One region of the Mesorhizobium sp. WSM3868 genome, then DNA from elsewhere that is predicted to be linked to it. Evidence: riboswitches for the same ligand, from Rfam matches in the RefSeq annotation. Region 1 holds a riboswitch; each other region holds the start of a gene.
The links. Region 1 has a riboswitch for thiamine pyrophosphate ahead of thiC (phosphomethylpyrimidine synthase ThiC). Riboswitches for the same ligand answer to the same signal wherever they lie in the genome.

Region 1 (4,142 bases):
ACAGCCCACGGCCGAACCGGCCTTCGAGGGCCGGTTCGAGAACCGCGATTTCACCGGCACCGAGCTGTCTGAAGCCGGACGTGCGGCGGCCGAAGCGGTCGAGTTCGCCGGCATCGCGGGCAGACGCCAGCACCAGCGTGCCGCGGCGCGCGACATGACCGGGCAAGGCGGCGTCCCACCAGTCGGCTGCGCCGCGTCCGAGCGTCAGCACGGTCTCTTCGGCGTTCTCGCGCTCGCACCAGGGCGCGAGCATGCCGCCGGCCTGCCAGGAGGCATTGCCGGCGATCTCGAGGCGTTTCTCGACCACGGTCACATCGGCGCCGCGCGTTGCCAGCTCGTGCGCGAGCGTCAATCCGGCGACGCCAGCGCCGCGAACGAGCACCTTCATGGCGTGTCCGTGCGCTCGGAGGTGCTGTCGACCGGCATGTAGAGATCGCCGCCGTCGCGGTACTTCGCAGCCATGGCCGCCCCTTCCTTCTGCGCTTCCGCGCGGATGTCGTGCGAGATCCGCATCGAGCAGAATTTAGGACCGCACATGGAGCAGAAATGCGCCACCTTGTGCGCCTCCTTGGGCAGGGTTTCGTCGTGGAAGGCGCGCGCCGTCTCGGGATCGAGCGAGAGGTTGAACTGGTCCTCCCACCGGAACTCGAAGCGCGCCCGCGACAGCGCGTCGTCCCTGACCTGGGCGGCCGGATGGCCCTTGGCGAGGTCGGCGGCGTGGGCGGCGATCTTGTAGGTAATGACGCCGGTCTTGACGTCATCGCGGTCGGGCAGGCCGAGATGCTCCTTCGGCGTGACGTAGCAGAGCATCGACGTTCCGAACCAGCCGATCATCGCCGCGCCGATGCCCGATGTGATGTGGTCATAGCCCGGCGCGATGTCGGTGGTGAGCGGCCCGAGCGTGTAGAACGGCGCTTCGCCACAGACCGCGAGCTGCTTGTCCATGTTCTGCTTGATCTTGTGCATCGGCACGTGGCCGGGCCCTTCGATCATCACCTGGCAGTCCTTGGCCCAGGCGATCTTGGTGAGTTCGCCCAGCGTTTCCAGTTCGGCGAACTGGGCCGCGTCATTGGCGTCGGCGATCGAGCCGGGGCGAAGGCCGTCGCCGAGCGAGAACGCCACGTCATAGGACCGGGCGATGTCGCAGATATCCTCGAAATGCTCGTAGAGAAAACTCTCCTTGTGGTGATGCAGGCACCACTTGGCCATGATCGAGCCGCCGCGCGACACGATGCCGGTGACGCGATCGACGGTGAGCGGGATATAGGGCAGGCGCACGCCGGCATGGATCGTGAAATAGTCCACGCCCTGCTCGGCCTGCTCGATGAGGGTGTCGCGGAACACCTCCCAGGTCAGTTCCTCGGCGACGCCGCCGACCTTCTCCAGCGCCTGGTAGATCGGCACCGTGCCGATCGGCACCGGCGAATTGCGCACGATCCATTCGCGGATGTTGTGGATGTTGCGTCCGGTCGAGAGGTCCATCACCGTGTCGGCGCCCCAGCGGATCGCCCACACCATCTTCTCGACCTCCTCGGCCATCGACGAGGTGACGGCGGAGTTGCCGATATTGGCGTTGATCTTGACCAGGAAATTGCGGCCGATGATCATCGGCTCGCTTTCCGGGTGGTTAATGTTGGACGGGATGATGGCGCGGCCGCGCGCCACCTCGTCGCGCACGAATTCCGGCGTGACGAAGTCAGGGATCGCGGCGCCGAAGCTTTGGCCATCGCGTTGAAGTTTCGAACGCAACTGCTCACGGCCGAGGTTCTCGCGGATGGCGACGAACTCCATCTCAGGCGTGATGATGCCGGCGCGCGCATAGGCGAGCTGTGTGACAGCGCGGCCGCCGGCCGCGCGCAACGGTCTGTTGCGAACCGGGAATTCCGGCGTCAGGCGATCGGCTGAGACGAAGCCGTTGTCTTCCGGCTTGATCGTGCGGCCCTCGTAGCGCCCCACGTCTCCGCGCGCCTCGATCCATGCCTCGCGCAGCCGTGGCAAGCCACGCTCGATGTCGGTTTTCACCGTGGCGTCCGTGTAGGGACCGGACGAGTCGTAGACAGTGACCGGCGGCTCGCCGGCGCTCGAGTGGACCGAGATCTCGCGCATCGGCACCCGCAGCTCCGGGTGAAGCTGACCGGGTTTGTGGACCTTCTTCGAAGCGGACAATTCGCCGACGGTGACGGTCGGGGTGTGGGCATTCATGAGTGAGCCTCCTTGCTCGAGTGCAACGGAGACCCAGTCCACGCGATGAGGAGGAAGTGACGCTTCGCTTAGGATGCGGGCACTGCCCGAATGCCGAAGCCGGATTGCCGACCCGCGAAGCCTCGCACCGTCCCTACGCCAGTATGAACTGGATCAGGTTCAACGGGTCACTGCGCGCGATAGCAGTATCTCAGCCCCTTGCCGGGACTCCCCTGGTGAGGGGAGCAGGTTGGACGATGCGACGCTATCCTGTCAACTCGATTTCATGACTTCTCCAGCCTCGAACAAGGGCGACGAGAAGCAGCGCAACCACGCAGCTTTGATCGAGCATCTGACTTACATCGACGCCCATTGAGCCACGATCTTGCGCGCTGGAACTGGCAGCCGGACCCACTTGTCATCCGCCAAGGAAACGCTTTTGCGATCCCTTGTGGCGGCGGGTTGAAGAACGCATTTTTCGCCTCGAAGAGCATCTGTTCGGCGTCTACGGACGCTGGTTCGATTTGTTCAGGACCGGATTATTGTGCAGCCGTAAGGGTCGAGTTGCAGCGTTCCCACGACGGCTGCAAGGGCCTTGCCGGGAGCCTGTTCGCGAATGCTGTGGTTGTTCTCGTCCCGCGTCCCGCTCAACGCCGACAGGATCAGCGTACCGCCATTGCGACCTTTGGCGACTATCTGTTCGGGCCAATGCGCGATGCATTGAAGCGTTATGCCATGTGGGACCCGCCGCCGATTGCACCCGATTGGGCAGACGATTCCTGGGCGCGTGGCGCCGCGGCGCTTGCGACCCAAAGGCTCTTCGACTTCGAAAGCAGCCCCGGAGAAATCGCCGGCACCGGGCTGCAACGATCAACGGTCAAGTAGCTACAGGACCAAAGCGGCGTCCTCGTCCCGATTTCGGGCCTTCGTCTCCGTCTCTGCGCGCCTTTCCGTAGCCAACTGTTTGGAAAAGCGATGCTTGGCCGATGGATGAGGTTCGTGCAAAGGACGCCGGCCGAATGGAAGAAGACCGGCGCGAAGGTGCCGGTCTTGATGTCGTAACGAGCAGAGGAGGTCTGCGACCTCCGGTCTCGGATTGCCTGAGCAGTCAAGCGGCCTTGAGGTTCTTCAAAGCCTTTTCGAAGGCATCCTTGATCGGCTTGGATACGTCTTCGGTGGCTCTCAACATCACCGCCTGCAGGGTCTTGGCCTGCTCGACGGAAGTGTCGATCTGTTTGTTCACGAAAGCGGCCTGCAACTCGAAGAACTCGGATGGCGACTTCACGGCAACCAGTGCTTCGAGGTGAGCGAAGCCGGCTTCGGCATTGGCTCGCAGAGCTGCGATCGTCTTCAGCGACACCTCGTTGCGGGTGGTCTTGGCCACCTCAAGGGTCGACTCAAGAGCCTTTTGAGTCGCCTCGGCGTTCGATTCCAATTTGGAAAATGCTTCCTTCGCCTGCTCAACGCCCTGTTCGGCGACAGCGCGAACCTGCTCGGTAACCCGGTACGGCTCGTAAGTAGCGGATTCCGCGTTGTCGATCGTTTCGGTCTTGCCGGGGATCTTGGACATTTTCCATCCTTTTCCAGAGAGTGGCATTACACAAAGCCCCCCTGTTTCATCTACGAAATCGACACAACGGATTTATGAAGGGGCGAATTGTCGCTCAAGGGCACCACTGCGGCGGCCGGCGCGCTGCCGGCAGCGATCGGTGCAGGTCGTAGCGGCTGCCGTCATTCGGCAGGTCCGCCGGGCGCGAGATTGTGCATCACCGTCTTCGACCAAAAATCAGTCATTCGGTTGATGGCGCAGGAGCGGCCTCTTCGCAGTCCATCGCTGCCATTCGACCCTGGCGCGACCTTCTCAGTTATCCTTGGACAGCCAAGACCCCGTCACTCCTCATGCCAAAACGGCCAAGGCGTCCGCGAAGAAACGGTCGCCACCGAAATTGCCTGACTTCAGG
Region 2 (4,142 bases), on a different contig from region 1:
GCCGCCCGAAAGCTCTCGCACCGGCGTGCGCGCCTGCTCCGGCTTGAAAAGAAAATCCTTCATATAGGAGACGACGTGGCGCTGCTCGCCATTGACCACAAGGTTCTCGCCGCGCCCGTCGGTCAGGTAATTCGCCAGCGTCTCCTGCGGGTCGACGGCCTCGCGCTTCTGGTCGAGCGTTGCGATTTCCAGATTGACGCCAAGCCGCACAGTGCCGGCATCCGGCGCCAGCTCGCCGGTCAGCATCTTGAGAAGCGTCGTCTTGCCGACGCCGTTCGGGCCGACAAGGCCGACACGGTCGCCGCGCTGGATACGGGTCGAAAAGCCCTTGACCACGGTGAGGTCGCCAAAACTCTTCTCGATGCCTTTGGCTTCGATCACCAGCTTGCCGGATTCAGCGGCGTCGCTTGCCACCATCGTCGCCGAACCCTCGGCGCCGCGATGGCTGCGAAAACGCTGGCGCATGGCCTGCAGCTCGCCGAGCCGGCGCATGTTGCGCTTGCGCCTGGCGGTCACGCCATAGCGCAGCCAATGCTCCTCGCGCACGATCTGGCGGCCGAGCTTGTGCTGTTCGCGCTCTTCCTCTTCAAGCACCTGGTCGCGCCATTCCTCAAAATGCGCGAACCCCTTGTCCAGCCGGCGCGTCTGGCCGCGGTCGAGCCAGACGGTGGCGCGCGAGACGCGCTCGAGAAAGCGGCGGTCGTGCGAGATCAGGATCACGGCCGAGGAGGTGCGGGCAAGCTCTTCTTCCAGCCATTCGATGACCGACAGGTCGAGATGGTTGGTCGGCTCGTCGAGGAGCAGGATATCGGGCTCCGGCGCCATGACGCGGGCGAGTGCTGCGCGGCGCGCCTCGCCGCCGGAAAGGTCGTTCGGCCGCTCCTCGCCGGTCAGGCCGAGATGCTCCATCAGATAGGTGGCGCGATGCGGGTCGTCGGCCGGCCCGAGGCCGGCTTCGACATAGGCGCGCACGCTGGCGAAGCCATCCATATCGGGCATTTGCGGCAGGTAGCGCACCGTTGCCGAGGGCTGGCGGAATACTTCGCCGTCCTGCGGTTCGATCAGCCCCGCGACGATCTTGAGCAGCGTCGACTTGCCCGAACCGTTGCGGCCGACAAGCGCGATCTTCTCGCCGGCGGAGGCGCTCAGTGCCGCGCCGTCGAGCAGCGGCGTGCCGCCAAAAGTCAGTTTTATGCCATCCAGATTGAGAAGAGGCGGGGCCATGTCAGCTTTCGGGAAGAGGATAGGGGTGGGCGAGCAGCAGCGCCCGGCCACGCTCGAGCGCGATATGGAGCCGGCCCTTAACCTCATTTGATATGGTAAGCGAGGAGCCGAACGCCACCTCGACACCGTCCAGCGGCCATTTGGCGCCTGAGACCGTCAGGCCGGCGAGGTCGGAGAAGCCGAGCACCGAGAACAGCGTGCCCTCGGCGTAGTCGAAGCCGGCTTTGCCCGGCAGGATGGGCACGCCCTCCTGGGCGCCGCTGGTCAGCAGCACGGCCGTGCCCGCCTCGGCCAGCCGCACGCTTAGAGCCAAATGCAGAAAGGCATGATCGGCGCGCTTGCCGCCGAAGGCGCCGGCCAGCACCAGGCTGGTGGCGCCGCGCGCCAGCGCCTCGGCAATGGCGAGCTCGCCGTCGGTCATATCCTTCTCGGTCGGGAAAATCTTGCGCGGCACGGCGGCCAGATTCTCCGGCAGGCTCGCCGGCACCGAGTCGAAATCTCCGACCCAGAGCTCCGGCAGCAGGCCAAACATATCGGCATGGCCGATACCGGCATCGGCGGCGATAATGCGGGAGCCTTCGATCTGGCGATCGAGCCGAGGCGTGCGGACGAGATCGCCGCCAAGCAGGATGGTGAATGTGCCCATGGCCGTCGCCCTTACCAGCCCGGCCAACGAAACGGAAGCGGGCGCGTCCAAACGGAATCGCACTTCGCTACCGCGGTGAACCCTGATGGATGCCCAGGAAACTTCCGCTTGCGCGCCGCATCGGCCGGGCCTATGTCTCGAAATGCTCTAACGGGGTGCCGGACGCTGATTTTGCGAACCGGCTGAGAGGCACAAAGCCAACCCGCTGAACCTGATCCGGTTTGTACCGGCGGAGGGATTAGACGTTTCGGACCATCCGACGCCTCAATTCCTTTAACCGAACGAAGGAGGCGCCGATGCGCTCGCTATTGTCCAACCTTGTTCTTGCAGCCGGCCTTGTTTCGCTTTTGGCAGGCGGACCTGCCGAGGCGAAAGACAAGCTTACCGTCTACACCTACGAAAGCTTCACTGCCGAGTGGGGTCCCGGACCTGCGGTGAAGAAGGAGTTCGAGGCCGAATGCGGCTGCGATCTCGACTTCGTCTCCGTCGCCGACGGCGTGGCGCTGCTCAACCGCGTCAAGCTCGAAGGCGCCGGCACCAAGGCCGATATCGTGCTCGGCCTCGACACCAATCTCACCGCCGAGGCCAAGGCGAGCGGCTTGTTCGCGCCGCATGGCGCGGTGGCCGATGTGAATGTCCCCGGCGGTTGGAAAGACGACACCTTCGTGCCTTTCGACTACGGCTATTTCGCCGTCGTCTACGACACCGAAAAGCTGAAGAGGCCGCCGAAGAGCTTGAAGGAACTGGTCGAGGGCGCCGGCCCCGACAAGATCATCATCCAGGATCCGCGCACCTCGACGCCCGGCCTCGGCCTGCTTCTGTGGGTCAAGTCGGTCTATGGCGACAAGGCCCCGGAAGCCTGGGCCAAGCTGAAGCCGAAGGTGCTGACCGTGACGCCGGGCTGGAGCGAGGCCTATGGTCTGTTCACCAAGGGCGAGGCGCCGATGGTTCTCTCCTATACCACCTCGCCGGCCTATCACATGGTGGCCGAGAACACCGAGCGCTATCAGGCGGCGTCCTTCGATGAGGGCGAATATCTGCAGATCGAGGTCGCCGGCATCACCAAAACCGGCGCGAAGAACCCGCTGGCGGAAAAATTCATAGCCTTCATGACCGGTCCCAAGTTCCAGAACGTCATCCCGGAGACCAACTGGATGTTCCCGGCCGGCAAGACCGACAAGCCGCTCAACCCGGCCTTCGAAAAGCTGGTGAAGCCGACCAAAACCCTGCTGTTCAGCCCGGACGAGGTGGCGGCCAACCGCAAGGCCTGGGTGGATGAATGGCTGGCGGCGATGAGCAAGTAGGACGCAGGATGGCGCTTGAGCACCCCCCTCTGTCCGGCCGGCCATCTCCCCCGCAAAGGGGGAAATTCGCGGTCATCGGTGATTTCGCTAGCCGCCGACGGTGTAGGAAGAGCGGCAAAGCTGCCAATCTCCCTCCTAGAGAGGGAGATGTCCGGCAGGACAGAGGGGGGTGCGACGGAACGTGGCGTTCGCTAGCTCGAGCCAACGTGGTGCAGCGTGCAATCCACGCCGCGCCCTGACCCTCGCATCACCGCCGGCATCATCGCCCTTGTCGCCATCACTTTGCTCATCGGCGGCGCCTTCGCCGGCCTGATCCTCGAAGGCGCGAGCGGTCCGTCCAGCGCTGCCGCGGCCTTCGACAGCTATCTGCTCCGCGTCGCCCGCTTCACGCTTTGGCAGGCGCTGCTGTCGACATTGCTTTCGGTCTTGCCGGCAGTGTTCGTCGGCCGCGCCCTGTCCAGGCAAACGAACTTTCCCGGACGTCGCCTGATCCTGCAGTTGTTCACGGTGCCGCTGGCGCTGCCGGCCATCGTCGCCGCGCTCGGCGTGTTGGCGCTCTACGGCCATGCCGGTTATTTTGCCGGCATCCTCGGCACGTTCGGCGGTGGGGAATGGCCGGGCATTTACGGCCTCTCCGGCATCCTGGTCGCGCATGTCTTCTTCAACCTGCCATTGGCCACGCGCCTGTTCCTCGAGGCTCTCGGCACCGTGCCGGCCGACCAGTGGCGGCTGGCGAGCCAGCTCGGTATGGACGCTCGGTCGGCCTTCCGGCTGATCGAATGGCCGGCGCTGCGCACGGCGCTGCCGGGGGTCGCCGGGCTAGTCTTCATGCTGTGCATCACCTCCTTCACCATTGTACTCACGCTGGGCGGCGGGCCGGCGGCGACGACGCTGGAGGTCGCGATCTACCAGGCGCTGCGCTTCGATTTCGATCCCGCGCGGGCCGTAACACTAACGTTTCTGCAGAT
Region 3 (4,142 bases), on a different contig from region 1:
GGCTATGCGTACGTCCCTCTCTCGCGAATATCCATGCCGCGGCGGGCCTCGAGGCGGCGCTTGACGGAAGGAGGGCATGGGTCCTGCGCTGCCGCGCCCCCTGCGCACCGACACCGAGACCTGCCTGCGCATCGGGGGCTACATCCGTTACGACGTCGGCTTCGGCGATGTCCGATCGTATGACGGGGCAAGAACCACCGATGTGAGAACTGGCGAGGTTCAGGGCACCACAACACGCGTTTCACGTTCAAAACTTGGACGCGCCAGGAGACCGAACTCGGCGCACTGAGGACCTACACTGAAAACCGCGTGAATTTCGGCAACCGCAACGCTTATCCAGGCCCGGACAGTCCTCAAAACTATGGCTTCAATAGCGGCGTCAAATTGACTTCCGCCTGGTTCCAGCTTGGTGGCCTCCGAGTTGGTAAGGACCATTCGCCCTTCGACACGCTTACAGGCTACGCCGGACCTCATCAACGTACTCGTTCCGTACGGCGACTTCGATACCAACGTGGCCCAGTATTACTTCGATGCCGACAATGGCCTTTCGGCTCTGGTTTCACTTGAACAAGGGTCGGGTGTAGTCGGTACTAACCACAGCCATGTCCCGCACGTCGTCTTCGGCGTAAAACAAACGCAGGGCTGGGGCGCGATCACCAGCGTAATCGCTCGTGACAGCAACTACGATGCTTTGGGCGGCAAGATCCGCGTCGATGTCAATGTCACGGATGTGCTGTCGCTATTCGGAATGTTCGGCTATGGCTCCATTGGCGTTATCAACGATGATCCAACCAGTGCAATCGCCGCTCACGGTCGCGGCTTCTACAAAACTTGGAGCGGCAACTGGGCCTTCTGGGCCGGCTCCACTCACGCACTCGACGAGAAAACTTCGTTCAACCTTCAGATCTCGGGCGGTCAGTTCAAGAACTATGGTGTGGCCGCAAACGTCGTCTACACGCTCGTTGCCGGTTTCACGGCGACGGTCGAAATCGACTACGGCCACTACGGCATCGGCATGGTCGACCCTTCGAACGTGAATTCGACGAAGGCTGACAAAAAAGATTGCCTCGGCGGCATCCTCAGTTTCCAACCGGTCATTCTAATTGAATGAACTCTCGGTGGTCGATTGCGCGACTAGACTTTCTCGCCAGCTTGGCGACCATGCCCTTGCTCGAAAGCGAGCGCGGCTACAACACCACAATCGCTGCACCCCAGATCGCACTCAACCGGACGATGATCTTTGCAGAGAGCAACTTCGTGGCAGCACCTCTCTCTATCGGTTTACGCATCGGCGGTGCGGCCGAGTTCGGAGGATTGCGAGCCAGCCCGAATTTTGCTCGCTCGAAAGGCTTGGTTGAGCTTGCAAAGGCTTATCTCCCGGCCCTGGATGGTCCCGGCGGCATGGTGTGGAGCGGCCACCGGCCCGCGACCCCGGATACCTTACCGGTCATCAGCCGCTCCGCGACCGATGCTCACATTCTGTATGTGTTCGGGCACGGTCACCTGGGCCTCACACAAGGCCCGACCACGGGCAAACTGGTTGGCGATCTGCTGTCTGGGCGTGACCCGCCAATACCACTCGAACCCTATACAATCGAGCGCTTCAGTGCCGCCGGGCGGACAAATAGTCTTTGAGCCAGGCGATCCGGAATGTCGCGATGCATTTTGCGTAAGGGCTTTAGTGACGATTGGAAGCGTTGATGATCGATGAGGTTAAGTAAGCCGATTCCTCTTCACTGCGCTTGACGAGATAGGGCCCGCCTGTCCAACAGAGGCAGTCACCAGGGGGTCCCGGCAAGGGCTGAGATACTGCTGGTCGCGGCGCAGTGACCCGTTGAACCTGATTCAGTTCATACTAGCGTAGGATGGTGCAAGCGCTTCGCGGGGTTTACGCCCGAGGTCCTGTTTCGAGCAGGGCGACCAAAGCGTCTTTTCATCCTTCCGGCACAGAGCTGGGTCTCCAATGCATGAGCAAAGGAGCCTCAAGAGATTGCCCTCACCCCCGCCGTGTCGACGGGACCACTGCCCACCTCGCGAAAATCCACAAGCCCGGTGCCATCCACCCGCACATCAGGGTGCCGATGCGGGAGATCTCCCTCCATCCGACGGCCGGCGAGCCGTCCGTGGCCGTTTACGATCCGTCCGGCCCGTACACCGACCCGGCAGTCGAAACCTGCATCGAAATGGGCCCTGCCCGCCCATGCCAGGAATGGATCATGGCGCGCGGCGATGTCGAGGCCTATGACGGCCGCCATGTCAGGCCGGAGGACAATGGATCTGCGACGGGCGAAAGCCTGACGCTGGAATTTCCGATGCGCAACCGGCCGCTGCGAGCGAAGTCCGCCAAGGCCGTGACGCAGATTGCCTATGCGCGCCGGCATCATCACGCCTGAGATGGAGTTCGTCGCCATCCGCGAGAACCTCGGCCGTGAGCAGTTGCGTTCGACACTTCAACGCGATGGCGAAAGCTTTGGCGCCGCGATCCCTGACTTCGTCACGCCGGAATTCGTGCGCGACGAGGTGGCGCGCGCCCGCGCCATCATCCCGTCCAACATTTACCACCCGGAAAGCGAGCCGATGAGATTATCGGCCGCAATTTCCTGGTCGAAGATCAACGCCAATATCGGCAACTCCGCCGTCAGCTCGTCGATGGCCGAGGAGGTCGAGAAGATGGTGTGGGCGATCCGCTGGGGCGCCGATACGGTGATGGACCTCTTGACCCGGCGCAACATCCACAACATCCGCGAATGGATCGTGCGCTCCGAAGCGAGAATGGCAGGGTGCTCGCTTGATGCGGTCACGGGTGCCGAATCGAGACTCGCCGTCAACAGCTTCGACACGGGGCGGCCCTGAGCTGCTTGAGCGGGCGAAGGTTCGATAGCACCCGCCGAAGTGAGGCGGTCAGTACCGCGGATTGCGCGTGAATGCATCCAAAACGTGAATGTTCGTAATTGAAGCAATCGATTTCTCTGGTCGACGGATGATGAATATGAAGGCGTCACGAGGCCGAGGATGCGATCTGGATACCCAGGCCACCAGAGGGTCGGGGAAGCAACAACCACGTATTGGCGCAGATAGCTCGGACCAGGTGAGAATGGCCGCTACCAACCGCATACCGCCGGTGAGGACAATGACAAGCTCAGCGGCGGTCCCGACGAGGATGTCGTCTGTGCGCCGACATGAAGCGCTGCGTGACGCGCTGGTCGTATGCCGAGTTGTTCGGGGTAGTTGCGATCATGTTGCCACATCATGGTGGTTGCGAGCGCAGTTCCCGCCATGCCAACCGCAAATGATAAACTTAGTTCACGTCCAGGAGCGAAAGCAATATGCATCGTCGTAGTCTGATCAAAGGGTTCGTTGCACTCGGCGCGTGTCCCATTTGCGCTGATGCCGCGGGGGCGGCGAGCACCCATTGGGGATATGCCGGCCCGGCCGGGCCCGAACACTGGGGCGATCTGGATAAGACAAATTTCGTCTGCTCGGCGGGCACACAGCAATCGCCGGTCGATATCAAGGGCGCGGTCAAAGCGGATATTCCGCGCATCGCCATAGGTTGGCACAGCGGCGGCGGCAGGATGGTGAACAACGGCCACACCATTCAGATCAACCTGCCGCAAGGCAGCACGCTCACTCGAGGGGATCGTGTGTATGAGCTGCTCCAGTTCCATTTCCATGCGCCAAGCGAGCACCACGTCGCGGGCAAGAGCTTCCCGATGGAAGCGCATTTTGTCCATAAGGACACCGACAGCGACACTCTGGGTGTGCTGGGCGTTTTTCTAGTGCCAGGCGACACAAATGCCAGCTTTGCCAGGCTTGCTGCAGCATTTCCCGCAACATCAGGCGAAGAGGCAGCCGTCGACGAGGTCGACCCGAACGGGCTTCTGCCGGCTTCGCTTGGCTACTGGACATATGAAGGATCTTTAACGACGCCGCCATGCACCGAAAACGTCGACTGGATGGTGGCGACGGAACCGGTTGAGGTCGACCCAGCGGACATCAAGCGCTTTACCTCGCTCTATCCCCGGAACGCGCGCCCTATCCGTTCGCCCAATCGGCGCTTCATCCTGGGCCTCCCCTGAGGCCCCTGCCGCCGTGAGGGAGCGAAGCGCCGCCTGCGCGGAGATTCATCTGCTTCCAAGATC

Region 2: another riboswitch for thiamine pyrophosphate. It lies ahead of thiB (thiamine ABC transporter substrate binding subunit); the one in region 1 lies ahead of thiC (phosphomethylpyrimidine synthase ThiC).
Region 3: another riboswitch for thiamine pyrophosphate. It lies ahead of CK221_RS30930 (phosphomethylpyrimidine synthase ThiC); the one in region 1 lies ahead of thiC (phosphomethylpyrimidine synthase ThiC).

Annotation. Positions count from the first base shown of each region.
Region 1 covers NZ_NSGB01000018.1:114,246-118,387, reverse strand. Annotated here, with positions in the region: gene thiO (glycine oxidase ThiO) at 1-388, opposite strand, end outside; gene thiC (phosphomethylpyrimidine synthase ThiC) at 385-2,202, opposite strand; TPP riboswitch at 2,315-2,426, opposite strand; gene CK221_RS31120 (hypothetical protein) at 2,432-2,557, shown strand; gene CK221_RS30420 (hypothetical protein) at 2,554-3,066, shown strand; gene CK221_RS24330 (phasin) at 3,290-3,751, opposite strand; gene otnK (3-oxo-tetronate kinase) at 4,079-4,142, opposite strand, start outside.
Region 2 covers NZ_NSGB01000007.1:142,999-147,140, forward strand. Annotated here, with positions in the region: gene CK221_RS13845 (ABC-F family ATP-binding cassette domain-containing protein) at 1-1,224, opposite strand, end outside; gene CK221_RS13850 (thiamine diphosphokinase) at 1,226-1,870, opposite strand; TPP riboswitch at 2,012-2,125, shown strand; gene thiB (thiamine ABC transporter substrate binding subunit) at 2,167-3,174, shown strand; gene thiP (thiamine/thiamine pyrophosphate ABC transporter permease) at 3,391-4,142, shown strand, end outside.
Region 3 covers NZ_NSGB01000023.1:63,292-67,433, forward strand. Annotated here, with positions in the region: partial or broken gene CK221_RS26765 (porin) at 113-1,111, shown strand; gene CK221_RS26770 (FAD-binding oxidoreductase) at 1,162-1,635, shown strand; TPP riboswitch at 1,774-1,884, shown strand; partial or broken gene CK221_RS30930 (phosphomethylpyrimidine synthase ThiC) at 1,964-2,763, shown strand; gene CK221_RS26780 (carbonic anhydrase) at 3,327-4,079, shown strand.